Regions from separate parts of the Peribacillus sp. YIM B13482 genome, predicted to be linked through region 1. Evidence: riboswitches for the same ligand, from Rfam matches in the RefSeq annotation. Region 1 holds a riboswitch; each other region holds the start of a gene.
What was found. Region 1 has a riboswitch for S-adenosylmethionine ahead of ACFX4L_RS10520 (bifunctional homocysteine S-methyltransferase/methylenetetrahydrofolate reductase). Riboswitches for the same ligand answer to the same signal wherever they lie in the genome.
Positions count from the first base shown of each region.

Region 2: another riboswitch for S-adenosylmethionine. It lies ahead of ACFX4L_RS24940 (methionine biosynthesis PLP-dependent protein); the one in region 1 lies ahead of ACFX4L_RS10520 (bifunctional homocysteine S-methyltransferase/methylenetetrahydrofolate reductase).
Region 3: another riboswitch for S-adenosylmethionine. It lies ahead of ACFX4L_RS00495 (methionine ABC transporter ATP-binding protein); the one in region 1 lies ahead of ACFX4L_RS10520 (bifunctional homocysteine S-methyltransferase/methylenetetrahydrofolate reductase).

Region 1 is NZ_JBHZPF010000016.1:58,752-72,278, reverse strand. It holds gene ACFX4L_RS10535 (dioxygenase family protein) at 28-798, opposite strand; gene ACFX4L_RS10530 (polysaccharide deacetylase family protein) at 879-1,760, opposite strand; gene metH (methionine synthase) at 1,747-5,196, opposite strand; gene ACFX4L_RS10520 (bifunctional homocysteine S-methyltransferase/methylenetetrahydrofolate reductase) at 5,189-7,036, opposite strand; SAM riboswitch class I at 7,140-7,238, opposite strand; gene ACFX4L_RS10515 (MOSC domain-containing protein) at 7,350-8,000, opposite strand; gene ku (non-homologous end joining protein Ku) at 8,511-9,353, opposite strand; gene ligD (DNA ligase D) at 9,503-11,347, shown strand; gene dapF (diaminopimelate epimerase) at 11,551-12,537, opposite strand; gene ACFX4L_RS10495 (NCS2 family permease) at 12,721-13,527, opposite strand, start outside.
Region 2 is NZ_JBHZPF010000113.1:139-4,837, reverse strand. It holds gene metC (cystathionine beta-lyase) at 168-1,349, opposite strand; gene ACFX4L_RS24940 (methionine biosynthesis PLP-dependent protein) at 1,346-2,458, opposite strand; SAM riboswitch class I at 2,546-2,659, opposite strand; gene fumC (class II fumarate hydratase) at 2,996-4,378, shown strand; gene ACFX4L_RS24930 (hypothetical protein) at 4,468-4,699, shown strand, end outside.
Region 3 is NZ_JBHZPF010000001.1:88,398-101,924, forward strand. It holds gene ACFX4L_RS00485 (MetQ/NlpA family ABC transporter substrate-binding protein) at 1-283, opposite strand, end outside; gene ACFX4L_RS00490 (methionine ABC transporter permease) at 298-966, opposite strand; gene ACFX4L_RS00495 (methionine ABC transporter ATP-binding protein) at 959-1,993, opposite strand; SAM riboswitch class I at 2,158-2,269, opposite strand; gene ACFX4L_RS00500 (O-acetylhomoserine aminocarboxypropyltransferase/cysteine synthase family protein) at 2,388-3,698, opposite strand; SAM riboswitch class I at 3,798-3,903, opposite strand; gene ACFX4L_RS00505 (thioredoxin family protein) at 4,052-4,360, opposite strand; gene ACFX4L_RS00510 (toprim domain-containing protein) at 4,364-4,729, opposite strand; gene gcvH (glycine cleavage system protein GcvH) at 4,822-5,205, opposite strand; gene ACFX4L_RS00520 (arsenate reductase family protein) at 5,303-5,659, opposite strand; gene ACFX4L_RS00525 (acyl-CoA dehydrogenase family protein) at 5,801-7,588, opposite strand; gene ACFX4L_RS00530 (acetyl-CoA C-acetyltransferase) at 7,660-8,838, opposite strand; gene ACFX4L_RS00535 (3-hydroxyacyl-CoA dehydrogenase/enoyl-CoA hydratase family protein) at 8,909-11,293, opposite strand; gene ACFX4L_RS00540 (YuzL family protein) at 11,504-11,635, shown strand; gene ACFX4L_RS00545 (proline dehydrogenase family protein) at 11,684-12,601, opposite strand; gene ACFX4L_RS00550 (hypothetical protein) at 12,751-13,029, shown strand; gene ACFX4L_RS00555 (spore coat protein) at 13,043-13,378, shown strand; gene rodA (rod shape-determining protein RodA) at 13,459-13,527, opposite strand, start outside.

The DNA.
Region 1 (13,527 bases):
TTTAACTTGACTGAAAACCCTTACAAGTCAATCAAACTTCCAAGCTGTTAAACTCAGATTGCCATATTGAAATGTTCTGTGAAGGAGAGCCGATTTTTTGTTGACATCTCCTGCTCCCATTGCGATGATCAATGGAATGAAATGCTCTTTGGAAGGCACAGCATCTGTACTATAAGGAGCGATTTTTGCATAATTAAACAAAGATTCCAAATCCCATTTCATGATTTTCTCTTCAACCCAGTTCTCAAAGTTGATTGCCCACCCCTCTGCAACATGCATATCCTCCTGAATATGGGTGAAATTATGGACAATTCCACCGCTCCCGATGATTAAAACATTACTTTCCTTTAATTCCCTCAATGTTCTCCCGATTTCATACTGCTTGTCCAATGGAAGTGCAGGACTAATGGACATAGATACGATCGGGATGTCAGCTTCAGGATACATAATGTGCAAAAGCCCCCATGCTCCATGATCTAGGGGGCGCCTTTCATCAAGTTGCCCCCATACACCTATCCTTGACAATAAGGTTAAAATTCGATCGGACAGCTCCAGGCACCCCGAAGCAGGATATGTTATCTGAAATATTTCTTCAGGATACCCTGCAAAATCATAAATGACTTCATGCTTCCCTACCGCTGAAATCATCTGATCTTCACTTTCCCAATGTGCTGACAAAATAACGATGGAAGTTGGTTTTTCCATACCCTTCATATAATCCTTCAAAAAAGAAGTGTAGCTATTTTTTTCCAGAGCTAATAAAGGTGTTCCATGTGATAAAAACAATGATGGCATCATAGAAACGATAAATCCTTTCACAAAAGTAATCTAATCTCTTATCTTATACCTTAAATTACTTAACATAAACAATGTGTTCATCAATTAAATTGTATTTTTGGGGTTGTCTCGTCAATAGTATCAAAGGTATACCCTTCTTTTTTAAGATATTCAATAATATCAGGCAATGCCTTCACTGTATTTTTCATACTATTGATATCATGCAGCAAGATATTAACTTGCTTTTGATCTTTCGTGCCTTTTTGTACGGAAGTAATGATTTGTTGTTCACTTATTGATGGACTGATCCCATCTGTCGAATCAATCGTCCAATCGAAATAAATATACCCTTTTTCCATTAGTTGTTGAAGGATTCCATTAATGATGGGTTTAGTTGCAGCCTGATGCCTAAGACGATTATTGGAACCGCCAGGAAGGCGTACAATACGGCTTTTAACCCCAAACTCCTTTTGCAGCATGGTTTCAAGCCTATTCAAATCTTGAAAGAAGCTCTCGGTCGATCGATAAACGATGGAATAATCATGTGTATAAGAATGAAGGGCAATCGCATGACCTCGGGAAATCATTTCCTGATAGCATTCCTTTGCGTATGGTTCTTCGTTACCTTTAACGAAAAATGTGGCCTTAACATGATAGCGGTCCAAAATATCTAATATCTCCATCGTATTCAAAGAAGGTCCATCATCGAAAGTCAAATAAGCGACTTTCTGATTTTCCTTACTTTTTAGGATCGGTTTCATCTCTTCGGGAACCATTGCATGTACATGAATGGCCAGCACATCCGTCAATAACAAAAAAATAATGAAAGAACATACTATGGTGAGAAATAATTTAAGCGGATTCTTCATATGCTGCATCCCCTTCCTTTTGACCATTAAGATGTACCATTCAAGAGGTTTCATGCGCAATAAGGCAGCGGTAAAAAATACCGCTGCCTTATCCATATGCTTACCGATCGACATTAAAGTAACGAGCTTCCGGATGTGCAAAAACTATGGCTGAAACGGAAGCCTCAGGTTCCATCATGCATCCTTCAGTCAATTCCACGCCAATATCCTGAGGTTGTAACAGGCGGAATAGCTTTTCCTGGTCCTCCAGATTAGGACAAGCTGGATAACCAAATGAAAATCTTTGCCCGGTGTACTTAGCGGCAAACCGCTCTTTCATAGACATTTCAATCGGATCGCTTATACCTAAATCATCACGCATTAATTGATGAATTCTTTCGGCAAACCCTTCAGCCGTTTCGAGAGCAAGTGATTGAAGGGCGTGATTTTTCAAGAAATCACCTTCAAGCTTTAGTTTTTCTGCCCATTTTCTGATCCCTTTTCCGGCGGTTACCAGGAAGAAACCAACATAATCCATTTGTCCGGAGGAAACCGGTTTCGCGAAGTCCGCTAAACAAAGGTGCGGATTGGTATCTTGCCTAGGAAAGTCAAAAGTCTCCAATATCTCCAGGTGATTTTCCGGGTTGTAAACCAATAGTTTGTCTCCTTCACTTTGAGCAGGGAAAAATTGATAAATTGCATGCAAGCCGTAGTCGGGTTCCGTCTTTAAGAATTCGATCAATTCATCAACAAGCGCATTCAGCTGCACTGCTTTTTCATTCCCTTGCTTTAGCAATTCGGCGAGCTTACCTTTTAAGCCCAAATGATGTCCAATCAGCATTTGCCTATTAATGTATGGCTGGATTACATCCAATGGATAGTTTTTCAGGACGTGACGTTTGATATCACGCGGTTTTTGAACAGGCACATTACTCAAAGGCGCAGCTGCGGACTGCTTCCGAACAGGTTTTTCCATCGTGGCAGCAATAGCGGCATTGACTTTCGATTTTTCTCGTTTCTCGACTAACTCTTTTAAATACACCACTTTTTTGTCAGTGTCATGTAAAATATTCGTTACAGCTAAACCATCCATCGCATCTTTGGAATATAAAACAGGTCCTTCATATTCTGGTGATATTTTAAAATCGGTGAATTTACGGGATAGCGCTGCCCCTCCCACTAAAATAGGGGTATCTATTCCCGCCTGCCTTAAATCCTGTGCGGTTAAAACCATTTGCTGTGCTGATTTAACCAGTAACCCAGATAGGCCAATGATGGTTGGCTCATGTTTTCGAACCTCCTCAATGATTTGTTGCGGTGCGACCTTGATACCCAAATCAATGACTTCATAGCCATTATTGGATAGGATGATATCCACTAAGTTTTTCCCGATATCATGTACATCCCCCTTGACAGTAGCTAAGAGGATCTTTCCTTTTTTAGCGCTATCTTCAGAGTTTTCCATTAGCGGCTCAAGGTGAGATACAGCCGCCTTCATTGCCTCTGCACTCTGAAGCACTTCTGCGACAATAAGTTGGTTGTCGTTAAATAACCGACCCACTTCACTCATCCCATCCATCAATGGTCCATTGATGATTTCCAATGGGGTATCACCGCGCTCAATTGCTATATTTAAATCATCAATTAATCCTTCTTTCGTTCCTTCGATAATATAGTTACCTAAACGTTCGTCCAATGGCAGGATAACACCATTATCCTTCTTCTCCGCTTTTTTACCACGATAGAACTCGGTAAAGATACCTAAAGTTTCTGTAGATGTCTCAAACAGGAGTGCCTCAGCCAATTTCACTTCCTCTTCAGGTATCAGAGCGAAACGTTCAAGTTTTTCTGTATTAACGATAGCATAATCGAGACCTGCTTTTGTACAATGGTAAAGGAAAACGGCATTTAGAATTTCCCTTCCCCTTGCTGGCAGACCGAATGAAACATTCGAAATGCCAAGTATCGTTAAGCATTCCGGATACTTTTCTTTGATCGCCTTTATTCCTTTCACCGTTTCTAAAGCAGATCCGATATATTGTTCATCTCCCGTCCCTACAGGAAATACCAGCGGATCAAAAATGATGTCACTTTTGTTTAGACCATATTTATTGACAAGCAATTCCACCGACCGTGTAGCCACTTCCAATTTCCGTTCAGCATCGACGGCCATCCCAATTTCATCAATCGTTCCTACGACAACGGCAGCACCATATTGATGGATGAATGGTACAATTTTTTCAAAGCGTTCTTCACCATCTTCAAGATTAATGGAATTAATGATGGACTTTCCTTGTGAATGTTTTAATGCTTGTTCAAGTACGGCTTCATCTGTAGTATCGATGACCAATGGGACTTTCACTTTTTTGACGACCTCTTCTACGAACTCCTTCATATCGCCAAGTTCATCCCCATCAGGATCAGCAAGACAGATATCAATGACATGGGCACCTTTTTTCACCTGGGCACGTGCAATTTCAGCAGCTGGCTCGTAATGCTTTCCACGAATCAGCTCCTTGAATTTTCGAGATCCGATAACATTCGTTCTCTCACCAACGAATAAAGGGCGCATTGAATCATCATAAATGAGCGGCTCTATGCCTGATACGGCATGACCATGGGCTGAGGTCGAAATAGCACGGGGCTGAATGCCTTCGAGGACCCTGGAAAGTTCTTTAATATGCTCTGGTGTCGTACCACAACAGCCCCCAATGATATTGACCCATCCCTTTTCGGCAAATTGCTTCATTTTCTCCGCAAGGGAAGTCGGTGACTCATGATAGTGACCCTCTTCATCCGGGAGCCCAGCATTCGGATAACAACTGATGGCGCTATTTGCTATATCTGCAAGTGTCCTGATATGGTCTATCATGAACTCCGGACCTGTTGCACAATTCAGGCCGACAGCCACGGGCTTCATATGTTCAACCGATAAATAGAAAGCTTCTATGGACTGGCCAGCGAGTGTCGTGCCCATCGGTTCGATCGTACCTGATATGATGACAGGCACATCTTTTCCTGTTTTAGCGAAGGCTGCTTTGATTCCAGAAAAGGCAGCCTTGACATTAAGCATATCCTGACAGGTTTCCACCAATAGCAAGTCCACCCCACCATCCAAGAGACCAAGTGCCTGTTCTTCATAGGAATCGGTTAAAATATCAAAAGTAGTTCCCCCTGTTACGGAAAGCGTTTTTGTAGTGGGACCCATCGAGCCAGCCACATATCTTGGCCAATCTTCATTTGAATACTTTTCACATGCTTTAACGGCAAGCTCGGCTGAAATTTTATTAAGCTTGTAAGCGATTGTGCTTATTTGGTATTCTTCAAGCACGATGCTTGTCGCTCCGAAGGTATTTGTTTCAATGATATCAGCGCCTGCTGCTAAATATTTTTCATGGATGGATTGGATGATTTCTGGTTGTGTCAGTGATAAATACTCATTGCAGCCCTCGAATTGTTCCCCGCCAAAATCCTCTGCTGTTAAATTCTCCGCTTGGAGCATGGTCCCCATCGCTCCATCAAGAAGGAGAATCTTAGTATCCAACTGTTCTTGAATCGCTTTTTTATTCATGTACTGCCACCTCTGATGTTTGTTTACTATCGACTTTTCTAATATATTTCGTAAGTTCCGCCGTCATTTCATAGCGAAGGAACGGAGTAATTAAATATATGCCCTTGAATTTTTCCCTTGCCGCGTCCACTAGCTCTCGTGCGATATTCACCCCTTCAATCCTTGACTTTACAGGGTCATCCCCCGCTAAAGCCATAGCCCTTCTAACATTATCAGGCAATTTGATGCCTGGGATTTCATTATGGATGAATTCGGCGTTCCGTGTGCTTGTCAAGGGCATGATACCGATGAAAATCGGGGTCTCTAAATGTTTTGTAGCTTCATATACCTCTTCAATCTGCTCCACCGAATAAATTGGCTGTGTCAAAAAGGATTGAGCACCGCATGCAATCTTCTTTTCCATTCTCTGAACAGCTTTATCCAGATATTTCACATTGGGATTAAAAGCGGCGGCAATTTTAAAATTTGCCCGTTGGCCCAAACTTTGACCGGAATAGGAAAGACCCTCATTAAATTGTTTGACCATACTTATCAGGTCAAACGACGATAAATCATAAACCGAAGTGGCACCTGGGAAGTCCCCAATTTTAGAAGGATCTCCGGTGATGATCAATAACTCGTTCAGCCCCACTGTCTGCAGACCCATTAAATGTGACTGCAGGCCAATTAAATTTCGATCCCGGCATGTTATATGCACCATCGGCGTTACATTCAATTGGTTCTTCAGTAAATTAGCCAGTGCATCATTCGATATCCTTGGTGAAGCAAGTGAATTATCCGCTAATGTAATTGAATCGACCCCTGCTTTTTTCAAAACCTCAGCACCAGTCATGAAACTCTCTATTCCCAACTTTTTCGGTGGATCAAGTTCAACTAGTATCGTCCTTTCAGTTTTGGCCTTTTCGTAAAGTGGGATTTCCAACTCTCTATCAATCACTTCAATTATTTCTATTTCACGGATTTTAGTAATTTTCTCTTTTACTGGTACCAAACTTCCAATTGCATTCTTTACAGCTTGAATATGCAAAGGCGTCGTTCCACAGCAGCCTCCTATGATCGTGGCACCTTGCTCACGCAGCTCGAGGGCACTTGAACCGAAATATTCCGGTACAGCTTTATAGACAAGCCTTCCATCCACATAATCCGGAAGGCTGGCATTAGGATAAATGGCAATCGACGCTTGCTTTGGCAAACTTACTTCTTCCAAGGCCCTAATCATATGATGTGGACCGAGACGGCAATTCACCCCAACAACATCGGCACCCAATTGCTCAAGTTTTTGAAAGGCTTCATTTAAATGGATTCCATTTTGAAGATTACCCAGTTCATGCATCGAAACATTTGCGATGATCGGCAGTCCAGTTTCATTTTTAACGATTTGCAGGACGGTTTCAAGTTCTTCCAGGTCATAGAATGTTTCTAGGAGAATCCCATCAGGATTTTCCATCAGCAGACTGTATAGCTGTTCTCGAAAACCTCGCTTTATCTCTTCAATGCTTAAATCCGATTTCCTGATACTCCGCTGTGCCCCTATGGTACCGAAGACATATGCCTTTCCTTTTGCCGCTTTTTTAGCAAGGATGACTCCCTGGCGATTGATTTTGCTTACTTCATCTTCTAGTCCATGGCGTTTCAATTTGTTGAAGTTGGCTCCGTAGGTATTCGATTGAAGGATATCTGCACCAGCTTCCAAATAAGCACGGTGGATGGACACTATTTGATCTGGGTTCGTACAGTTTAATTCCTCATAACATTGATCGATGCCATTAGAGTACAGTAAGGTCCCCATTGCCCCTTCCCCAACCAGCATTCTTTCTTTCACTTCTTTACGAAAATTCATCATTACATCCTCTCTCAAAAACAATCCTGTTTTTGTCGTTTTCTATGAGTATGAGAGAAAAGAAAAAAAACCTTCTCAAAGAAGAAGGTTTTTTGAAACATTCTCCTCATCTATCAAGCTCTGCTTGTTGGATTTAGCACCTTTGCCTAAGCTGGTTGCTGAGGTTTCTTCGGGCCAGTCCCTCCACCTCTCTCGATAAGATCCATTTATATAATTTTCACAAGATTTCAAAATTTGATTATATTTAATTTACATTAATAATCTGTCAATTTCAATACCTGATCGTCATTTTTTTCACTTTTGCAAAAATCATTCAATCTTTTGCAGCCTGGACTCCCTTTAATATCCTCTGTTTCCAGTCTTCCGCTAACGAATCCAGTTTAAGTAAAGCGTTTGCGCCTTCCAGCCCATCTCGTTTATGAAGGATCACCTCTGCTGCATAATGAACTGAAATTTTTTCTTGCAAACGATCTATTAGCACGATTTCGTTTTGTTTATTTATCGTTCCTTCTTGAAGTACTTTTGCAAAATAACCAGTGAAACTCGTTTTTAGCACGAGTTCCAAAAACTTAGGTTCTTGATTGAAGTGGGAAATGGTCGAACAAGGAATCCTCCCCTGGTTAATTTGAACAATCACTTCGCCTATTTGATAAATATCGCCGATATATGTTGATACTTCCGTCATCCCCGCTATGGTTAAATTTTCACCGAATGCAGGGATATCCAGCTTTTTAGAGAATTTTTCATTCCATAATGAATAATGCTCAAAGGGGTAAAAGCACAAAGCCCGATCAGGACCTCCATGGAACCTTACATTACCTACCCCATCACCAATTATGCCAGATCTAGTTACTGTCACATTATCCTGTGCTTGTTTATCCATGGCTGAAAAGATATCGATATTCGAAAAATTTTCCTGTTTGGCCCTTCCGGCATGAAGCGATTTGATTTTTCCATTTTCCATTTTTAACATCATCTTCCGTTCATTTTAATTTATATCATCCCATATGTTTAAATTATACTAAAAATCCATTTTTTCTGTAATTATTTATGAGAATATAGTGGATCGGAACATACAAAATCCCCCATGATCGGTCGAATATCATTGATTTCCAGAAAAAATCATAGGATAGTTTAGTAATTTTGTTGCTATTTCAGAATTAAATATGGTAGAATATGAACACAATATATAGTCGAAAACTACAACCGTTCGCCTATATGTTGATTTTCACGATTGAATTCCTCATTGTCGCTCTTTAGGGAGCGAATTTTTTTGCCTTCATTTGCATCCACTATTTTCTTTTAATCCCATTAATCGGATCACATCTTGATCCAATACCTATTTGTACATGCATTACTTATGTAATTTTAACGAATTATTTCTTTGTAAAGTCTTTCATAATCTTGCCATTCCCTTGGCTAAAACGAGCAAAAAGCCGAGCGACATAATGCGTCTTCCGCTCAGCTTCCTGTTTTATGCTTGTTTCTTTTTTTTCGGTGCCGCTTTCTTTCGGGTCGTCTTTTTCTTTTCTGGTTCATCATGTTTCGTTCGGTCAATGGATGCCTGTAAAGCCTCCATTAAATCTGTTACATTGTTGGAAACTGGCTCTTTTGTTTTGGCTGTAATCGTCGTTTGTCCCGTTTTCTTCGATTCAATCAATTCAAGTAATGCTGTTCGATAGTCATCGGTGTATTTTGCCGGATTGAAAGTAGTCGTTAATTGATCTATCAATAACACGGCAGTATCTATTTCCTTTTTTACAATGGTATCATTAGCAGGGATATTCGGTACATCCGCTGTTGAGCGAACTTCATCCGGGTAATGGATCGTTTCCATCACCAAGGTATTATCAACGACTCGAATTACCGCCATTTGTTCTTTTGAGCGAATGATGATTTTCGCTAACCCTACCTTATCCGATTCCTTGAGGGCCTGTCTCAGAAGGGAATAAGCCTTTATCCCTCCATCATTAGGCGACATGTAATAACTCCGGTTAAAATATATGGGATCTATTTCTTCTATTTTAACGAAATCCACAATTTCCACGGCTTTTTCTTCGTTTTGTTTTTTCAGTTGCTCTAGTTCATTGTCTTCCAAGACAACAAATTTTCCCTTTGTATACTCAAAAGCGCGGACTATATCATCCTTACCCACTTCTTTCTGGCATACCGGACAAACTTTTTCGTATTTAATCGGTGAATGACATTCCTTATGCAACGTCCTTAAAGAAATATCCTTATCCTCCGTTGCAGCATGAAGTTTAATCGGAATGTTCACCAAACCGAATGATATGCTCCCCTTCCACATCGTATGCATATTCGTCACCTCATAACTTATTTTTAAAGAGAAGAACAATTTTATTATTCCCCTTTGTTCAAAAAAAACCGAAAAAACAATTGCCAACTCTAACACTTCGTTTTTTTGGCAAAATAATGTTAATCAATTATTTGCGGAGGTAAAACTAAATGAAACCAATGCTGCCAACCTATTACCCTGAAGCCCCCACCTCCAAAGATTGGCGTTATGAGGTCAAATATGACGGCTTTAGGACAATTTTAACGATAGACTCCGATACGATAAGCATCTCGAGTCGAAACGAGAAGGAATTATCACCACAATTCCCAGAAATCATTGCTTACATCAAAAATTTGGACCTGGAAGATTATCTCCCGCTACAGTTAGATGGAGAGTTGGTTTGGCTTACCAATCAAGCAAAGGCCGACTTTTGCCAAATACAGTGGCGAGGGCGCCTTGGGAAACAATCCTTAATTTCAGAAAAAGCTCATTTTTCGCCATGCCGGTTTATTGCGTTTGACCTGATTCGCATCAGCGGAAAGGACATAGCTGCTAAACCTATGGAAGAACGAAGGGGATTCATGCTGAATATGGGTGAAGCACTTGGTTTTCCTATGCCGCCTGACCCCAACGATAAGGCTTTGATCCAAATAATTGAGAGTTTTGACGTTTTGGATAATGCCTTGAATAAGGTCATCCTATTAGATGGCGAAGGGGTTGTCGCTAAGGAAGTTCGGGGTACTTGGCAAGAAGGAAAACGTACTACATCTTGGATCAAAGTGAAAAATTGGAAGACCGTTTCTTGTTTCATTACAGCATTGCACAAAGAAAATGGTTACGTTTCCCTCGCAGTTTTAAAAGAAGGTGCCGCAACGAAAATCGGAAGTGTTAAAAATGGACTGAGTGCTCAAGATAAAAGGATATTGCATGAACTGATCAAGCAAAATGCATCAGATGAAGATGCACAATTTTTTTATATCCATCCATCCATTTGCATCGAAGTTCAATTCCTACACGTATATGAGGAAAATGAATTGCGTGAACCTCAGTTTTCGCAATGGCTTTTACAAACGGCTCCCGAAGAATGCACCTGGGAGAAATTCGTGATAGGCCAGTACACGTTTCCAGATACTGTACAAATAACCTCCAAGGATAAACCGCTTTGGTTAACTGGTAGAAAAAAGGTGGTAAAAGTTGAATACCTCCATTATTTAAGAGAGGTTTCATCCTTCTTCTTACCTTTCTTAAAGGATAAACTGCTTACGACAATCCGTTATCCTCATGGCACTATGGATAAAGAAAGATTTTTCCAGAAAAACAAACCTGATTATGCGCCGGCCTTTATTAAAACGTTCATGGATGTGGATATCGAGTATATGCTGTGTAACGATATTGAAACGCTTCTTTGGTTTGGTAATCAACTTGCATTGGAATTCCATGCCCCATTTCAGAAAGCGGGTAAAACAAGACCCGACGAAATCGTCCTGGACTTAGACCCTCCTTCCATCGAATTTTTCTCATTGGCGATAAAGGCCGCACAGGAAATTAAAAAAGTGATGGAATCATTAAGGATAAAGGCTTTTGTAAAAACGTCAGGTAACAAAGGACTGCAAATTCACATCCCTCTGCCTGATGACAGATTTACTTATCAGGAGACACGCATATTCACCGACTTTCTCGGCGACTACCTAACCAGTTCCAACCCAAATGATTTTACAACGGAAAGAATGAAAATAAATCGGCATAATCGACTTTACTTGGACTTTGTGCAGCATAGTGAAGGAAAAACCATAATTGTTCCTTATTCCCCACGCGGAAATTCTTTCGCGGGTGTGGCCACACCTTTGTTTTGGAAGGAAGTGGACGAAAGTCTCCAGTTGAAGGACTATACGATTGAAACCGTGCCAAACAGATTAAAAAGGGAAGGGTGTCCATTTATGGATTACAGACTTGTCGATAATGGCCCAGCCTTTTTGGAAGTATTGTCGTTCCTAAAACAAAAAAAGACCAACTAATTGTTGGTCTTTCCAGAGTGTAGACAAACCCCTTTTCCAAAAGAATTGTTGGAGAAAAAGGGGGTTTTTTATCTTTTAATTAGCATATTTAGTTGTAAATTTGAAAGAAGGACACAATATATTGTTGCTAAACTTTTTATAAAAAACAGCTGTCGACTTTGTCGACAGCCTGAAAAGACCAACTAATTGTTGGTCTTTCCAGTTTATAATGTCGTTTTCAAATAACTTTGAACTTCATCCTGCAGCTTGGAATATAAGCTTGTTTCCGATTCAAAAACCTGTTTTTCAAGCATTTTGAATTTTTCAGGCTGATCTAAGTTTATTTCAATCAATACCTTGAATTCATATGTTGCATTCCCGATTAAATCTATTGAATACTTTTGGCTTTCTTCATCATGATGGACGACGCATTTAACTTTTCCACCGTTATTATAGACAGATATTTCACTTTCCAACGAGTTAATTCCAACAGAGCATGTTACTAGGCTTGAAGCTGACATCGCCGTTCCACATGCATTAGTGAAGCCTACTCCCCGTTCAAATGTCCGCACATAAATGCTCCCTGGTTCAAGCTCTTTCACAAAGCTGACATTGACACCATCAGGGAAAAGCGCATTCGGTTGATTGACCTTTGTCGAAAGGTCTGCCTGCAAATCACTTTGCAAAACGTCACTATCGATGAGCGTGATTAAATGTGGATTAGGAACCGCCAATGCCGAAAATAAAAGGGTATCATGAAGTTCCGGCATTGGTTCGTTTAGCAATTGTTCTTTTGCTAATACAAGAGGAAGATCCTTTACATTAAAACTTACCGGGGAAATTTCCACCTTGAAAGTCGGGATGCCCTCATAAATATCTTCCGTTTTCTCCACGAGTAGATTTGCCTTCATCGTTTCCACAATCATTTTATCGAGCCCTAGAACGTCGTTCGCATAACGCGCAACACAGCGAAGTCCATTGCCACACATCGAAGCTTCCGATCCATCCGCATTAAAGACACGCATCCGGCAATCGGCCTGTTCACTTTCCATTACAAACAAAATACCGTCCGCTCCAAGCTTTTCCCTATTGCATAGGGCCTTCGCGAAATTTTTTCGCTCTTCTTCAGTAAACGTCAAGGCCGTAGTCAATTCATCAATTATTAAGAAATCATTACCTGATCCATGGCTTTTTAAACCTTCAATAATCATCCTGTCACATCCTCTAATATGCTGCTAGTCATTTATCATTTTTTAATATTCTATATCATAGCATTTTCAGAATGGATGTGTCATCGAGTAATTCACAATAAATCCATTTTTTTCGTCAAAAATATACAATAAGAAGAGCGGTTGGAATAAGAGAGAACTCATTCCAACCGCTCTTCCATAATATTAACCAAGCATACTGATGATGAAATAGACGATAAACATTCCAGCACTCACATACATCGGGGCTGACACCTCTTTCGCCTTTCCGGTAACAAGCTTCAAGAACGGGTACAGAATGAAACCGAATGCCATTCCATCCGCGATACTGTATGTGAATGGAATGATCGTGATGATCATGATTGCAGGTATACTCTCGGTTAAATCGCTGAAATCCAGCTTTTTAATGTTTCCGAGCATCAAAATGCCAATAATAATTAAAATGGGGGCAATGGCGCTATCAGGGATCACTTTAATCACTGGTATAAACAGCAATGATAGAATGAATAGCAAACCCGTCACCACTGAAGTAAAACCGGTTCTGCCTCCAGATGCGATTCCTGCTGCGGTTTCAACTGTTGCAACGGTAGGGCTCGATCCGAATATACCTGAAAATAAAACGGAAACACTTGTCGCCTGCAGCGACTTTTTATAGGCGTCCTGGCGGTTGATACTGTCTACATGCCCGTGTACAAGACCAATATTTTCAAAAACAAGAACCATCGTCATCGCAAATACACTTATCCAGAATTCAATTCGGTCCGCTTCCATGAACGATAATGAAAAGAAGAGATCGCCGTAGGAAGCTGTGTCTATGCCTGAAAAATGGATTTCCGATAGTTGAACCGTCCCGAAACAATAGGCAATAAGGCTACCTGCCAGGATGGTAATCATGAAGTTACCGGGGACATTCTTGATGAATAGCGTGATTGCCAGTAAAAAGGTTAACACCGTTGCACACACTGCTGGATCGCTTAAATCTCCCAATGCGAC
Region 2 (4,699 bases), on a different contig from region 1:
GGTACAATACCGGGACCATTTATTAGCTGCTTAGGCACTTTTTTATACTGTCCGTAAAATGGGGCACAGTTCAAAATCGTTGGCCTTTATTTATTAATAGGTTGAAAAAGAATTAAAATGATGCAAACAAGTGGGTGCCCATAATTTATGAGGCACCCATCCTTTAATCATTTTGCAGCAATTGCTTCCCCTTTTGCAATATTTACGAGGGCAGCATCGAAATCCTTGATTAAATCGTCCGGATTTTCAAGTCCGACAGAGAGGCGGAGCAAGCTGTTCGTGATGCCTCGCTTTTCCCTTTCATCAGCAGGCATGGCAGCATGGGACATTTTGGCCGGGTAGGATAAAATCGATTCGACCGCTCCAAGGCTTACGGCAAAGACAGGAAGCTCGACAGTGTTCACGAAAGAGCGGAAGACTTCTTCGCTTTCCAATTCAAATGATAGGACCGCCCCTGCACCAAGCGACTGGCCTTGCTGGATTTCGTGCTGTGGATGATCGGCCAGGCCAGGATAATAAACCTTTTTCACCAAAGGCTGCTCATTTAAGTAGGCGGCAATCTTTTCTGCCCCTTTTTGGGAGTGTTCCATTCTAACGGACAAGGTTTTCAGACCTCTCATTACAAGCCAGGCGTCCTGTACACCAAGAACCGCTCCAAAGGAGTTTTGGAGGGAACCGAGTCTTACTGCCAAATCCGGATCTTTTACTACGGCAAGTCCAGCTATCACATCACTATGGCCGGATAAAAATTTCGTTGCGCTATGAAGGACAACATCAGCGCCCAGATTCAGTGGTTTTTGTAATGCTGGGGTCAAGAATGTATTATCAACAAAACTTAAGGCACCGGCTTTTTTCGCGATATCACATACTGCTTTAATATCGGTCACTTTAAGTAATGGATTTGAAGGCGTTTCGATGTATATGGCTCTCGTATTTGGCTGAATGGCCGCTTTAATGCTTTCAAGGTCCGTCATGTCAACGAATGTATGCTCAATATTGAAACGCGTCAAAACGTTTGTGACCATCCTGAACGTACCGCCATACACATCTTCGGAAATGACGATATGGTCTCCGGCAGACAACAGCAGGAAAGCTGTTGAAATGGCTGCCATACCTGATGAAAAGGCAAAACCGTGAGTGCCTTCCTCAAGTTCGGCAATGATATCTTCCAGTGCTTCGCGAGTTGGGTTCCCGCTTCTGCTGTAATCATATTTGCCGAATTGATCGATATCGGATTGATGGAAAGTGGATGCGTGCTGAATGGGGACGCTCACACCGCCTGTTGCAGGATCGAATTTATGTTGATTATGAAGTAATTTGGTTTCAAAGCTGAAATCATGAGTGGTCATCGTAGTGCCTCCCTTTTTACATGTGCGAATGCTTGCTGTAAGTCCTGGATCAAATCTTCGCTGTCTTCAATGCCGACGGAGAAGCGCAGCAGGCGATTGCAAACCCCGTTCGCCGTTCTGACTTCAAGCGGTATATCGGCATGTGTTTGTGTAGCAGGATAGGTGATGAAGCTTTCAACCCCTCCAAGGCTTTCTGCAAACGAAATTAATGAGAGTGATTGTAAAAATGGGTTGACCGCCGCTTCATCAATGATACGGAATGAAATCATGCCGCCTCTACCTGGATACAATACATCTGTAACACAATCATGTTCCGACAAGTAATCTACAAGTATCTTGGCATTCTTTTCATGACGTTCCATCCGCAATGCCAGGGTTTTCATTCCGCGCATCAACAGCCAGGAATCAAATGGGCTCAAGACAGCTCCCATGCCATTATGATGGAAGGCAAGTGCATCACATAATTCAGCGCCGCTAGCAACGATCAGTCCAGCGAGCACATCATTATGACCACCGAGATACTTGGTTGCACTGTGGATCACAATATCTGCTCCAAGCAGGATGGGTTGTTGAATAAGAGGCGTGTAAAAAGTGTTATCAACGATTAACAATAAATTAAATCGTTTGGCCAATGCTGCAACGGCGCTAATGTCTGTTTGCTGCATAAGAGGGTTAGTGGGAGTTTCGATGAAGATGGCTTTCGTGTGAGGAGTGATGGCTTTTTCAATATCCTCCAAACAACAAGTGTTTACATAGTCGCACTTCAATCCCCATTTCTTAAACCCTTGTTCCAACAGACGATATGTACCGCCATAAAGATCTTCGCTGACAATCCATGCATCATCTGATTTAAATAAGGCCAGTATAGTAGAAATGGCTGCCATTCCTGAACTGCAGGCATACCCTTGGTCGCCTTTTTCCAGATCGGCGATGGATCGTTCCAATAGTTGGCGTGTAGGATTACCTGTCCTTGTATAATCAAATCCAGTCGATTGGCCGATTCCTTCATGGCGAAAAGCTGTTGAAAAGTATACTGGCGGATTGACTGTTCCTGTCGCCGTTTCACTGCGATTTCCTAATTGAGCAAGATATGTTTCAGTTTTGTACATAGTTTTCACTGCTCCTTTTTAGTTAAATAAAATAAAAAAAAGTCTTCTTTAAGAAGAAGACTTTGATTAAATAGGGACGAGTCATTCTTCTTATCTTCCAAGTTCACAAACTTGTGGAATTAGCACCTTTTCATTGGTTTGAAACAAATGAAGGTTGCTGAGGTGTCATCGGGCCATTCCCTCTACCTCTCTCGATAAGAGTTTAGATTATTCAATTTCTTTTGAATTTACTATATATATAAAATACTGTCAAGAACATTTTGGATGATAATGCTTTGATTTTCATGAATAGGGCAATTGGAGACTAGCGGTGCCAACACTTTATGTGTCTAAAAAGAATATCCAAAATTTTCATGGGTCCAGGGATAAACACGATATTAAATGGATTTTAAAGAAAAAGGGGGAGGCATGGCCGGTTATTTTTGCATTAAAAAAATAAAGTTTGTACAATGTATAGAGAGAAAGAATAATATGACATTATTCATTTCATATACATATGGTCTTCGATGAATAGTGCAAACAATAGGAGGAGAACACATGGAATACAGAATCGAACGAGATACGATGGGTGAAGTGAAAGTTCCTGCCGATAAATATTGGGGTGCACAAACGGAGAGAAGCCGTAACAATTTCAAAATCGGTAACGAAAAAATGCCGATTGAATTAGTTCGTGCATTTGCATACGTTAAACAAGCTGCGGCAAAGGTGAACTATGATCTTGGTGATCTTTCGGAGGTTAAAAAGAATGCCATCGTTAAGATTTGCGACGAAATCCTTGAAGGTACGCTTGATGAACATTTCCCACTTGTAGTTTGGCAAACGGGAAGCGGTACGCAAAGTAATATGAACGTGAATGAAGTGGTCGCTAACAAAGGGAATGAATGGTTAAAAGAAAATGGTGAATCCGAAACCCTTCACCCGAATGATGATGTTAACAAGGCACAAAGCTCCAATGATACTTTCCCGACCGCCATGCATATTGCAGCCTTTATGGAAGTCGCTGAAAAATTGGTTCCTGCCATCAAAGCACTTCGTGATACTTTCGATTCAAAAGAAAAAGAATTTTGGGATGTCGTGAAAATTGGCCGGACACATCTTCAAGATGCAACACCACTGACTTTGGGACAAGAAATTTCCGGTTGGAAAGCGATGCTCGATAAAGATCTCGCGATGATTCAGGAAAGCAGCCAAAAATTATTGAACCTGGCCCTAGGCGGAACGGCTGTAGGAACGGGAATCAATACAAAAAAAGAATTCCCAGGACTTTCCGCCAAACAAATTGCAGCAGATACAGGACATCCCTTCGTCACTTCGGATAATAAGTTCCATGCATTGACAAGCCATAACGAAATCGTCTACGCACACGGTGCGTTGAAAGCATTGGCAGCGGATTTAATGAAAATTGCGAACGATGTCAGATGGCTGGCAAGTGGCCCTAGAAGCGGAATCGGCGAAATTGCCATTCCTGAAAACGAGCCAGGCAGCTCCATCATGCCAGGTAAAGTCAATCCTACACAAAGTGAAGCGCTTACCATGATTGCGACACAAATTGTGGGTAACGATGCTACGATTGGCTTTGCAGCAAGCCAAGGTAACTTTGAACTGAATGTATTCAAACCAGTCATCATCTTTAACTTCCTGCAAACGGTGAAATTATTGACGGAAGGCATTCACTCTTTCAACATTAATTGTGCAGTTGGCATCACTGCAAATGAAGATAAAATCAAAGAAAATGTAGACCGTTCACTTATGTTGGTAACAGCATTGAACCCGCATATTGGTTATGAAAAAGCAGCCAAGATCGCCAAAACTGCATTCAAGGACAACTCTACGTTAAAAGAAGCGGCGTTGAAATTAGAATTCCTGACGGAAGCTGAATTCAAAGCATGGGTAGATCCTGCTGACATGGTTAATAAATAATTGCATAGGAGTACCCTCCCGTTGGTTTTAGGGAGGGTGTTCCCATATGTTAAAATAATGGAAAAGTATCGGGGACAGGAGGAAAAACAATGTCTTTATGCCCGCTTTGCAACGGTCTAAGAAAAATTCATGTAAATTGCCCGGAGTGCAGCAGTGATCTTGATGATAAAGGGAAATTCATGGATTACGCTGATGATTACAGTGCTTATATGGATATCGACACACTTAAAGAAAACGACGGATACCCTCAATCCCTTCAAAAAGGCCAATGCCCGCATCTCATGAAATGCTCTGAATGCGGACATGATGAAGTGGTTTTGG
Region 3 (13,527 bases), on a different contig from region 1:
AAGGTAGGTGCTGAAAATAGTTAGCATCCAATTCCTTATCATTTAAAGCCTTATTCGGTAAAACATAATCCTGGAATTTTTCAATTTTCAAATCTATTCCTCTTTCTTTAAGAAGAGGTTTAGCTTTTTCAAGAATCTCGGCATGTGGAACATTGGATGCCCCTACAACTAATTTCTTCGCTTCCTTTTCTGTATCGCTGCCACTTTTGTCCTTATCGGCTCCACAAGCTGCCAGAGCAATCGATAAAACAAGGACTAATGCAAACCCTAAAAACTTTTTCATCCTATTCATCTCCCTTATCTTTTGTCTAATTTAGATGTGATCACATCTCCAATAATTTGAATAATGAAGACGATAATCAGAATAACGATAGTCGCTACTAGCGTAACGTCATTGTGGCTTCTTTGATAGCCGTCTAGATAGGCTAGATTACCAAGCCCGCCTGCGCCGATGACCCCGGCCATTGCGGTATAGCCGACCAATGCAATCGATGTTACCGTAATCCCGGAAATAAGGGCCGGCATCGACTCTGGAAGAAGGACCTTCCAAATGATCGTACTCGTTTTTGCCCCCATGGATTTAGCCGCTTCAATTACACCTTTATCGATCTCACGGAGGCCAATTTCAACCATACGCGCATAAAATGGCGCCGCCCCGATAATAAGTGCTGGTAATGCTGCATTCTCACCAATCATAGAACCGACAAGCGCTTTAGTGAAAGGAATGAGCAGCACGATCAAAATAAGAAATGGAATGGAACGGAATATATTGACGACAGCACCAATGACTGCGTTGACCGCCCGATTTTCCCATATATTACCTTTGCCTGTCAAGAACAGGATCAGCCCTAATAGTATGCCTATAAAAAAGGTAGCTATTACAGAGATGCTTGTCATATAAAGCGTTTCTTTCGTTGCGTCTAAAATGGATTCCCAATCTACATTCGGCAATAATTCTTCAAGCATGAGTAATCACCTCCACGCCTACCTGCTGTGCTTTTATGAATTCTATTGCGCGGAGCATTTCATCCTCATTGCCATCAAGGTGGATAAACAACGTTCCATATGAACCGCTTCTTGTTTGGGATATTTTACCTTGAACGATATTGACATCCAACTCGAAGTTACGTACGAGCTTGGTGATCAACGGGCTTTCTGCATGATCACCTACAAAAGTCAATTGAATCACTTTACCTGCAGGAAAGCGTTCAAGCAAATGGTCCATCGTTTCTTTCGTTTCTTCTGGTTCCGTTACCTGTTGCACGAAACGCTTCGTCATTTGTTCTTTAGGATTCTTGAATACATCCAGGACAGGTCCCTCTTCAACAACTTGCCCGTTCTCCATCACGGCCACGCGATGACAGATTTTACGTATTACATGCATTTCATGTGTTATCAGGACAATCGTCAACCCCAGGCGCTGATTGATGTCCACAAGCAATTCGAGTATGGAATCGGTAGTCTGTGGATCTAAGGCAGAAGTCGCTTCATCACAAAGCAGGACCTTAGGATCATTTGCTAGGGCCCTGGCTATTCCCACCCTTTGCTTTTGCCCTCCGCTTAATTGCGAAGGATATGCCTTTTCTCTGCCTTCCAATCCGACTAGCTTGATCAATTCGTTCACACGCTTGGTGCGTTCAAGTTTTGAAACTCCTGCAATTTCCAACGGGAAGGATATATTTTCCTGAACCGTCCTGGACCATAATAGATTGAAATGTTGAAAAATCATGCTGATTTCCTGACGTGCCTTACGGAGCTGAGCCCCTTTAATTTTTGAAACTTCCTTCCCAGCCACCACAACGGATCCCTCTGTAGGTGTTTCCAATCCATTGAGCATTCTGATCAAAGTACTTTTCCCCGCTCCGCTGTAACCAATAATACCGAAAATTTCGCCGTTATTTATTTCAACACTCACATTATTTACTGCCTTAATAGTCTCACCGTTTCCTTTTCCTGTTCGGAAAAGCTTACTTACTTTCGTCAATGTAATCATTAATGCTCACCTCTTTTATCCAATAAAACCTATGAACTTAGTTGATTTCTCTACATTATTAGTCAGTTTTTAATACCATTTTTTCCTTTCATGAAGGTTTTCCCAAATGAAATAGAAAAAACCTTTCTGCATGAGCAGAAAGGCAGGTGAAGAAGCTGGCCTTCCTCTCATCTTCCAAAGTAATTAAACTTTGTGTGAATTGGCACCTTTCCAAGGAATCTCCTTGTCGGTTGCCGGGTTTCATCGGGCACATCCCTCCACCTCTCTTGATAAGAGCTAATATATAGAATATTTGTACAGCATTAAGTTCTTTAGTATGGGGAAATTTTATCATAGATAAAAAAGGAGTGCAATGTATATTATTTCTAGTAAAAGAATGAACTGGACTTTTTTCTTAAACCGTTTTAGACGTCAGGGAGACGATATTCGTCGCTTTTTCAATTGCCTGCTCTAAATCTTCTATTAAATCCTCTGCATTTTCAATCCCGATGGATAAACGGACCTGATCAGCACGCACTCCCGCTTTCGCCAGACCTGCATCATTCAATTGTTGGTGGGTCGTACTGGCAGGGTGGATGATTAAACTCTTAGCATCCCCTACATTAGCTACATGGGACCATAATTCCACCGAATTGATAAGTTTTGCCCCGGCTTCGCGGTCACCCTGTATTCCAAAAGTCACAACAGAGCCTGCTCCCTTAGGCAAGTATTTGTCCGCAAGGGCTTTATCGGGATGATCCTCTTTACCGGGATGTGAAACCCAAGTCACGGCAGGGTGATTTTCCAAATATTGAATGACAGACTTGGTGTTCGAAAGATGCTCTTTCATTCTTACATGCAGCGTTTCAAGTCCAAGCGTAAACTGGAATGCACTTTGGGCACTTAGCGCAGGACCTAAATCACGAAGCAACTGCACTCGGGCCTTCGTTATAAAAGCAGCAGGTCCAACTGCATCGGCGTATACAAGACCGTCGTAGCTTGGGTCAGGCTCCGTAAAGCCAGGGTAGTTTGGCGAGTTCCAGTCGAACTTCCCTCCATCCACTATGACGCCGCCTAACGTCGTTCCATTCCCCAAAATCCATTTTGTAGCGGAATGGATGACAATATCCGCCCCAAAATCAATTGGTCTGCATAGATACGGTGTAGCGAAGGTATTATCGATAATTAAAGGTATCCCGGCTTCGTGGGCGATGTCTGCTACTGCTTCTATATCAAGGACCCTCAAACTTGGATTTCCGATCGTTTCAGCAAATATGGCTTTTGTTCTTGGCGTAATTGCCCTTTTGAAATTTTCTGGGTCATCAGGAGAAACGAACTTCACCTTAATCCCATATTTAGGAAGAGTATTTTCAAAAAGATTATACGTGCCGCCATATAATGTAGAGGCTGAAACAATTTCATCCCCTGCACCGGCAATATTCAGGATTGACAGTGAGATGGCTGCCATTCCGCTTGCAGTTGCCAATCCGCCGATACCGCCTTCCAATAAGGCCATTCTTTCCTCAAAAACACTGACCGTGGGATTATGGAGTCGTGTATATATATAACCATTCTCCTTTAAACCAAATAAATTCGCTGCATGGTCTGTGTCTTTGAACAAGTATGCATTGCTTTGGTAGATAGGGACTGCCCGGGCACCTGTTTCATCAGCTTGCAGACCGCCATGAACACTCAATGTTTCAAAACGCAACTTTTTCTCTGACATATGATTTCACCTTTTTCTATGGATTTAGTTGGAATTTCATGAAAACCTGGCCTTTCATAAACAAAAAAACCACTTCCACAAGAAGAGGTTTTAAAACACACCTCATCTTCCAGAGCCAACACTCTGCTGGAATTAGCACCGTATATAAATTTATACCGGTTGCCGGGCTTCGTCGGGCCAGTCCCTCCGCCACTCTTGATAAGAACTATTAAATTCAGCCGTTGCTTTCTTAATTCAAAATATAGCATTTTAGAATTAATCAGTCAACGAATTGTTAGAATATTCTTTTTTTAGTTTCAATTTGGGAGCAACATGTTCACAATAAAAAAAACAATCCGGTTCTGATTGGTTTCTTAGCTGATTTCCTTAAGCAATCCATACAAATAAGGAACGGATTGAAAGGCATATATTTTTTTGTGCAGCTGTCCTTTTTTGAAAAGCAATAAACAAGGGACACTTTCAATTTCATACGATTCGGCGATTGCTTGGACATAGTTCATATTCATTTTGCCTGCCTTCAATTCCGGGAAAAGTTCCATGGATATCGTCAGCATCTTGGAAGCCACCTGACAGGTACCGCATAAAGGCGTATATAAATATAAACAAAAGGTTTCCCCTTTTTCAACGGCAATCTTACACTCTTCTTCTTTCCATTCCTGCATCAATTAATCGTTCATCCTTTGACTTAAAAATTTCATTTTCACATTCATATTGGCAGATAAAAGCACAGTTGCGATATGATGTTCGGGTGAGCTTTCCACTTCTTTGTACATTTTATTAATATACAGGTGGTTCGCTTCCGGCATTTCCCTTCGGAATTGCTTCCGCAGCTTTTCTCCTGATTCATCTGCGTCAAACAGGAGATAAACATCACGTTCCATCAATTCATCCACTAATTCATCGAGCTTAGTTAATGATATGGTCCCATTCGTACACCTTATTTCCACATCTTCATTTAAAACGGAGGCAACTTTTTTTCTATCGGAACTGCCTTCTACAATGATCACTTTATCGAACTCGCCCCATTCCATGTCATCACTCCATCTCACGAATTATGTGCGCAACTGCAATTGTACAAAATGAAAAAGAGAGCAGGCCTTTTCAGGCCCCCCTCTCCTTCGTTTTAACCGTTAATCAAACTTTCATATTCTTCAGCGCTCATCAGATTTTCAATATCACTGCTATTTGATGGTTCAAGCACGATCATCCATGCTTTTTCAAAAGGAGATTCATTTACATATTCAGGGTTGTCACTTAAGTCTTCGTTTACTTCAACAACCTTGCCACTGATAGGAGCATAAAGCTCAGAAACGGTCTTAACGGATTCCACACTTCCAAATGGCTCGTTCGCTTTCAGTTCATCACCGATTTCTGGAAGCTCAACGAATACGATGTCCCCAAGCTCGGACTGGGCGAACGCAGTAATTCCAATGCGCACTGTTCCATCTTCCGTTTTGACCCATTCATGTTCTTTAGTGTAACGAAGTTCTTTTGGTGTTGTTGTCATTATTTTAACCCTCCATATGTACATCTTATTTTATCTATTCCATTATAAGGCAGATCTTATGTTTAAGTAAGGAATTAACCAAATATTTTGTTAAATTTCAGTTCCAAACCTGATTGAATTGCTCTTCTTTGAAACCTACCGTCACTTTGGTACCATCCGTAACAATCGGCCTTTTCAGAAGCATGCCATCTGTAGACAATATATCAAGCATCTCTGCATCAGAAGCTTCTTTCAGCTTATCCTTTAAGCCCAGCTCCCGATATTTTTGACCGCTAGTATTGAAAAACTTCTTCAACTCTAAATTGCTGATTTTATATAGTTGTTCGATTTCAGTTCGCGAAGGCGGGTTTTCCGCTATATGGATTGCTTCATATTGCAGTTCATGATTATCCAGCCACTTTTTCGCATTACGGCATGTGCCGCATTTTGGGTACCAATATAATGTTAAGCCCATCGTTTCACCACCTATCATTAGAATACCCGTTTTCACCACGCAATACAATGAAATATCCTTTGAATTCCCAATGAGATTTCATCAAAGGAAATAAAGGGAATGCCTTTACGGGCATCCCCTTTACAGATTCTGATTTATTGCTTATAGCGCATATTTTTCCGTTTCGATTACCTTAACCGAAGCTTCACGTTTTTTCGCAATGACATTGATTGGAGTGTGTCTTGTCAGCTTGCGAAGGGAAGCAAGCATGATGCGAAGAGTGTCGCCTGTTTCCACCGCAATTAACGTTTCCTTTGCATGTTGTTCTATTTCATTGAAAGCTTCCTGAACGAAAATTTCCGTATAAAGCACTTTTTGTTTGTTCTTCTCCAGCCCCGTAGACGCAATTGCTTTTTCCGTACGTAACACAACGGACTCAGCTGCATAGGCAAGGGAAGCTATATCAGCAATGTTGGAGAGGATTTCTTGTTCTTGATCAAGGTTTTTCCCGTATTTCTGTGCAGCAAGGCCACTAGCCAAAATACCGATTTTCTTAGCGTTTCTAACAAGCATTTTTTCTTGTGCCAATGGCTCATCGCCAGGCTCTTCCGGCATCATCATCATTAATTCCTCTTGCAGGCTTTGTGCCTTTTGAAGAAGTGGCAATTCCCCTTTAAGTGCTTTTTTCAGGAAAGTTCCCGGAACAAGCAATCGATTGATTTCATTTGTTCCTTCAAAGATCCGGTTAATACGGGAATCACGATATGCTTTTTCAATTTCATACTCCTGCATGAAACCATAACCACCATGTAGCTGTACGCCTTCATCCGTAACGTAATCCAATACTTCGGAGGCGAAGAATTTATTCACTGAACACTCAATTGCATATTCAGCGATTGCAGCTGCCATTGATTTTCCATCTTTTACTTGCTCATCCGTCAACTTGCTCTGTCTTTGATCATAAAGTCCAACGGTACGGTAAACAGAGCTTTCAGCAGCATAAATTTTTGCCGCCATTGTTGCAAGTTTTTCTTTCGTCAAGTTAAAATCGGAAATTTTCGCTTTGAACTGTTGGCGTTGATTCGTATAAGCAGCTGTAATCTCAAGGGCACGTTTAGATCCGCCGACAGCACCCACGCCTAACTTATACCTGCCAATATTCAGGATATTGAATGCAATGACATGCCCTTTTCCGGCTACACCCAAAAGATTTTCAACTGGTACAAGAACGTCTTCAAGGATTAATGTACGTGTAGATGAGCTTTTGATCCCCATTTTCTTCTCTTCAGCACCAGTTGATACGCCTTTATAATCTCGCTCAACAATGAAAGCAGAGAATTGTTCGCCGTCGATTTTAGCGTAAACACAGAAGACATCTGCAAAACCTGCATTCGTAATCCATTGTTTTTCACCATTTAAAATATAGTGGGTTCCTTCTGCATTCAATTTCGCTGTCGTTTTTGCTCCTAAGGCATCTGAACCTGAGCTGGGTTCCGTCAATGCATACGCAGCAATTTTCTCTCCCGTTGCCAGTAAAGGGAGATATTTTTTCTTTTGTTCTTCATTCCCGAATAATACGATTGGCAAAGATCCGATACCTACGTGTGCACCATGCGTAATTCCGAAGCCGCCTGCTAGTGCCATTTTTTCTGTAATTAATGCCGAACTGATTTTATCAAGACCCAATCCGCTGTATTCCTCAGGAACGTCAGCACCAAGTAAACCGATTTCACCTGCATGCTTCAGTAATTTAACAGAACGGTCAAATTCATGGTTCTCTAAATGTTCAACCTGCGGCAGAATTTCATTCACTACGAAATCCTCAGAAGTTTTGGCAATCATTTTATGCTCATCGGAATAATCTTCAGGTGTAAACACTTGATCATACGTAATATCCTCTACTAAAAAGGCTCCGCCTTTAATGAGGTTATCTTTAGTTTGATTCGACATGTTATTTCCTCCTAAATGTTAATGATAGTAAACTCGCCGGAAGCATGTTTACAGCTTCTGGAAAGGGTGGGTCACGCTAATAATTCAAATACTCCGGCAGCTCCCATTCCACCGCCGATACACATTGTCACGACTCCGAATTGTTGGTTTCTGCGCTTCATTTCATGAAGCAGGCTTAATGTCAATTTTGCTCCTGAACATCCTAGCGGATGGCCCAAGGCAATGGCTCCACCATTCACATTGACAATCTCTTCATTCAATCCCAGCTCACGAATGATTTGAATGGATTGGGAAGCGAAGGCTTCATTCAATTCAAATAAACCAATATCGGATAACTCAAGGCCTGCTAGTTTTAAAGCTTTAGGAATGGCTGCAATCGGTCCGATGCCCATAATTTCAGGTGGTACCCCCGCTACAGCAAAGGAGCGGAACTTACCAATCGGATTCATCCCTAATGAAGATGCCTTTTCCCCATCCATGACCATGACCGCGGCTGCTCCATCACTCGTTTGTGATGAATTCCCTGCTGTTACGGATCCTGTAACAGAGAATGCAGGTCTTAGTTTTTTCAGCACTTCAACAGTCGTTCCTGGACGAACGCCCTCATCCTGCGCAAATGTGAATGATTTTTCCTTTAATTTAAGATCAGGCCCCACTGAGCGGATGGTTACGTCAACCGGCACGATTTCATCCGAAAACTTTCCTTCTGCAATGGCCTTAGCCGCCCTTTGATGACTTTGTACAGCAAATGCATCTTGATCGGCTCGGGAAATTTCGTACTTTTTTGCAACGGCTTCAGCAGTATGGCCCATACCCATATAATATTCCGGGGCTTTTTCCGCAAGTTGCGCGTTCGGGCGTGTTACATGGCCCATCATCGGCAGAAGGCTCATGGATTCCGCTCCGCCTGCAATGACTGTATCACTTTGGCCAAGCATGATTCTCTCCGCTCCATAAGCGATACTTTGTAATCCGCTTGAACAGTAACGGTTAATGGTTATAGCTGGCACTGTATAAGGCAATCCTGCCAATGCTCCAATGTTACGTGCCATGTTCAATCCTTGCTCAGCTTCAGGCATCGCACAACCGATAATCAGATCATCGATGGTGCCTTCATAATTCCCTGCACGCTTTAACGTTTCCTTTACAACAAGAGCCCCTAAATCATCCGGGCGTACATTAGCAAGAGAACCTTTTTTCGCTCTTCCTACCGGAGTCCTTGCTCCAGCTACTATTACCGCTTCTTTCATGAGGATCCCCCTTACTCATTTTTAAGCTATCAATCTATTAACCTTCGTTTGGCCATATCTTCATCTATTATCAGTTACGGAGTGGTTTCCCTTTAACAAGCATGTGCTGCATCCTTGCTTGTGATTTTGGAGTTGAAATCAGTTTTAGGAACGCTTGTTTTTCTAGGTTCAAGATATACTGTTCATCCACTTTCGTGCCAAATGGGAGTTTCCCCCCTGCCAAGACGTATGCAAGCTCTTTGGCTATGACAAGGTCATGATCGGATAAGAATCCTGAAAGGCGCATGGATTCCGCCCCCAATAGCAGTGTGGCATAACCCGTTTCACCTACTACAGGAATCTTTGTGCAGGTTGGAGCAGTATAACCTTGTTCATACATGGAGATGACTGCCTGCTTCGCATCATATAGTTGATGATCCGCATTCACGCTTATTCCATCAGTTGAATTAAGGAAATTATCCCCGCGTGCTTCCTCAGCAGAGGTTGAAACTTTTGCCATGGCGACCGTTTCAAATACTTTGTTGGCCACTTTCTGTAAATCAAAGTCGACACCCTTCGGCATATTCCTCAATGTCTTCACATAAAGTTCTTTAGTACCGCCGCCGCCAGGGATCAAACCTACACCAGCTTCCACTAGTCCCATATACGTTTCAGTCGTTGCCTGGATGCGCGCAGCCGGAAGGGATACTTCAGCACCACCGCCAAGTGTCATATTAAACGGGGCTACCACTACCGGGACCGCACTGTACTTAATTTTAAGCATCGCCTTTTGGAATTGGCTGATGACCATATCAAGTTCGAGGATATTGTCATCTTGCGCTTCCATCAACATCATTGCAATATTAGCGCCAACACAGAAATTCTTGCCTTGGTTACCGATGACCAGGCCTTTAAAATTCGCTTCCGCTTCGTCGACCGCCGCATTGATCATTTGCATGATATCCAGACCGATTGCATTATTCGGTGAAGTGAATTCAAGAAGAGCCACTCCATCGCCGATATCTATCAAGCTTGCACCGCTGTTTTTCTTGATTACGCCTTTTTGCTTCTTGATTGCTTTAAGATTGATCACTTTAGGATTTTCGATAAGCTCTTTATATTCACCATTATCATAATAGTGGACAATGCCATTTTCTTCTTTATAGAAAGAAGTGATGCCCTTGGCGAGCATATCCTTCACCCATTGCGGAACTGTGTGGCCATCCGCTTCCATGCGGGCTACCGATTTCTCTACACCTATCGCATCCCAGGTTTCAAAAGGACCAGTGGACCATCCGAAGCCCCATTTCATCGCTTGGTCGATTGCCACTATGTCATCCGCGATGTCACCAAGCAGTTGGGCAGAATATACAATCACCGGATTCAGCACGTTCCAAAGCAATTGGCCAGCACGGTCTTCGCTATAAACAAGCGCTTTCAGTTTATTTTCCAAGCCCTTGGCCTGTTTAGCCATTTCGATGGAAGGCGTTTTTAATTTTTTTCGTTCAGCATATTCAAGGGTTTCGGGATTCAGTTCAAGGATTTCCTTGCCCCTTTTCAGGAAAAACCCTTGGCCTGATTTGCTTCCAAGCCACCCATTCTTAAGCATTTCATTCATGAAATCAGGTATTTTGAAAACTTCTTTTTCTTCCCCATCCACCTGGTCATATACGTTTTTGGCAACATGTGCAAAGGTATCCAATCCAACTACATCAAGTGTCCGGAAAGTCGCGCTAGTTGCCCTTCCGATCAACGGTCCTGTAACCGAGTCGACTTCTCCGACACTGTATCCGCCTTTTTGCATTTCCCGGAGAGTGACCAATAAACCATAAGTGCCAATGCGGTTTGCGATGAAATTTGGCGTATCCTTGGCTTCGACGACACCTTTTCCCAGTACATCTTCTCCGAATCGTTTCATGTATTCGAGCACTTCTGGTGAAGTAGCTTTAGTAGGGATGATTTCCAACAATTTAAGATAACGCGGTGGATTGAAGAAGTGGGTTCCCAGGAAGTGCTTTTGAAAATCCTCCGAACGGCCTTCTGCCATCGCTTCGATTGAGATTCCGGATGTATTCGATGAAATGATGCTTCCTGGTTTACGATGCTGATCTACCTGGGCAAATACACTTTGCTTAACCTCAAGTTTTTCAACGACCACTTCAATGACCCAATCGACATCCTTTAAGCGACTTATATCATCTTCCAGGTTTCCTGCCTCGATCAATGCAATATTTCCCTTAGCAGAAAGCGGAGCTGGTTTCTGTTTTAAAAGTTTAGTAATCGCAGTTTGGCTGATGCGGTTACGCACTTGTTCATTATCTAATGTCAGACCCTTTTTCTTTTCATCCTCTGTGAGCTCACGAGGTACAATATCCAATAATAAAGTCGGAATGCCAATGTTAGCAAGGTGTGCAGCAATCCCTGATCCCATAACTCCTGACCCTAGAACAGCAGCCTTTCGTATTTGTCGAACCAAGTTTATATCCCCCTTACACAATATATTGAATGAATACTCATTCATTTTTAATCCAAAAAATTTTGAATATTTTTTCTTATTATTAATATAGAATAAATTTGGAAATTCCGCAATGATTAAACAGGAAAAAAAATATTTTTCCCTCCAAATTACTTTGGTTATTTCTCCTCTGTTCAGTAAAAAATAACCGGGCAGGAGGTGAATTATAAAATGAAGAGTAAAAATAATCCTTCTAAAGCAGCTGTAAGTGCAGCAAGCGTAAAAGGCAATGCCGGACCTGGCGGTGAACGTCAACATGGAATCAATAAAGTGAACAGCCAGAACAATCAATTCAAAAAATAAAGCCTTCTGTTAGAGTAGCCGTCCCTTATCCGGGGCGGCTCTCGCTTTCTATTTCTTGAAAAGGCCTTTTAAAACGAAAGCAATATTGGCCGGTCTCTCCGCAAGGCGGCGCATGAAATACCCATACCAATCCGTACCATAAGGAACATACACCCTAACCTTATATCCTTCTTTAGCAAGTTCAAGCTGCTTCTCATTACGTATGCCATACAACATTTGAAATTCAAATTGATCCTGGGGAATTCCCTCCCCTTTGACCAAGTCCCTCGTATAATCAATGATTTTATCATCATGTGTGGCAACGGCTGTATAATTGCCATTCAGCAAATGCTTCTTGATAATTTTCTTGAAATTTTCATCGACGTCTTTTTTCTCGGAAAAAGCCACTTCCCTTGATTCTTTATATGCTCCTTTAACAAGTCTTAGATTCGGATGGTATTCATTCAGCTCCTCAATATCCTTTTCGGTCCGATACAGATATGCTTGGATGACAGTCCCCAATTCATTATATTCAGCCTTTAAGCTTTTGAATACATCCAAAGTTGGCTGACAGCGCGGAAAATCTTCCATGTCAAGCGTCACGAAAACCTTATGGGCTTTGGCTTCCGCTAAAATCCTCCGCATGTTGTTCATTGCGACTCGTTCGGATACATCCAAGCCCATCGAGGTTAGCTTCAGAGATAACTGTGAATCCAGTTCATTTCTGCCAATCATGCGAATCGCTTCTATACACTCATCTGCCATCTTCCTTGCTTCTTGTTCCTCTTCTATGAATTCGCCTAAATAATCAATGGTAACAGCAAGCCCTTTCCTATTTAGGTCTGCAATCACAACAGAGGCCAAATCCAATGTTTCTCCTGCCACGAAACGCGAGGCCCCAAACCGTAATCCGTATTTCTTCGCTGCCATTGTCAGGCTTTTGTTCTTTGATAAAAAAAGAAATAGACTTCTCAATATTCTTTCCATCTGCATTCCCCTCCAAATCATTTTGGAAAATAGATGCACAAGATTATTTTACCATTTAATTCAATTTTCAGAAATTTAGAATCAAGAATAAAAAAATTTCTTGAAGGGGAAATTAAGTACGTTTAAAGAACACTGAAGGAGGTAGAATGATGGAACAGCAAAATTCGTTTAACAGCCAACAGCAGTCCACCGGCTATATGACACAGCCACCGGAAATGGTTTCGGTAAAAGACAGCTTATACTTAACCGATATGCTTGCATGGAATCTGAATGCGATTAAAAAAGCACATTTTTTTGCCACTCAATGCAAGGACCCACAAATCATTGATGCGTTAAATCGGTGCGGACTCATGCATCAACGCCATTACGATACCATTTTGAAACATTTGAATCCGGATCAAAACCAGGTTCAACAACAATACCAGTAAAGGAGGGTTCTTGATGCCCAATGAAAACAAAGTCAAAAATCCAGAATCCCCTGTAGCAAAGACTCCTCAAATGAATGACAGGGATTTTATAAATGATATGCTCACAACTGAAAAGTACTTTTGTAACTCCTTTTCCGTTGCCTTGCATGAAATGAGTAACCAAGCATTATTCCAAGACATTTTCTCCGTTTCGAAAGAAAATCAGGAGATGCAGCGTGAGCTCTATAACCTTATGTTCGAAAAAGGCTGGTATAGTTTAGAAAAGGCGCAGGCTCCGAGCCTAAGCCAATCGTATCAACAATTTTCCGGATATAAAAATCAGTTCCCACCTGGATCGAACATTCAATAAGCAAACATTCAGGGGGAGATTCTGCTTCCCTTTGTTTTTTTTGCACAAGTAAAGCCGGCCACGGGAGGCCGGCTTTATATTTAGATATCCGTAGAAAACATATACTTCTTATAGTGATACCGAATGCTGAATATTAAGCCCATGGCCAT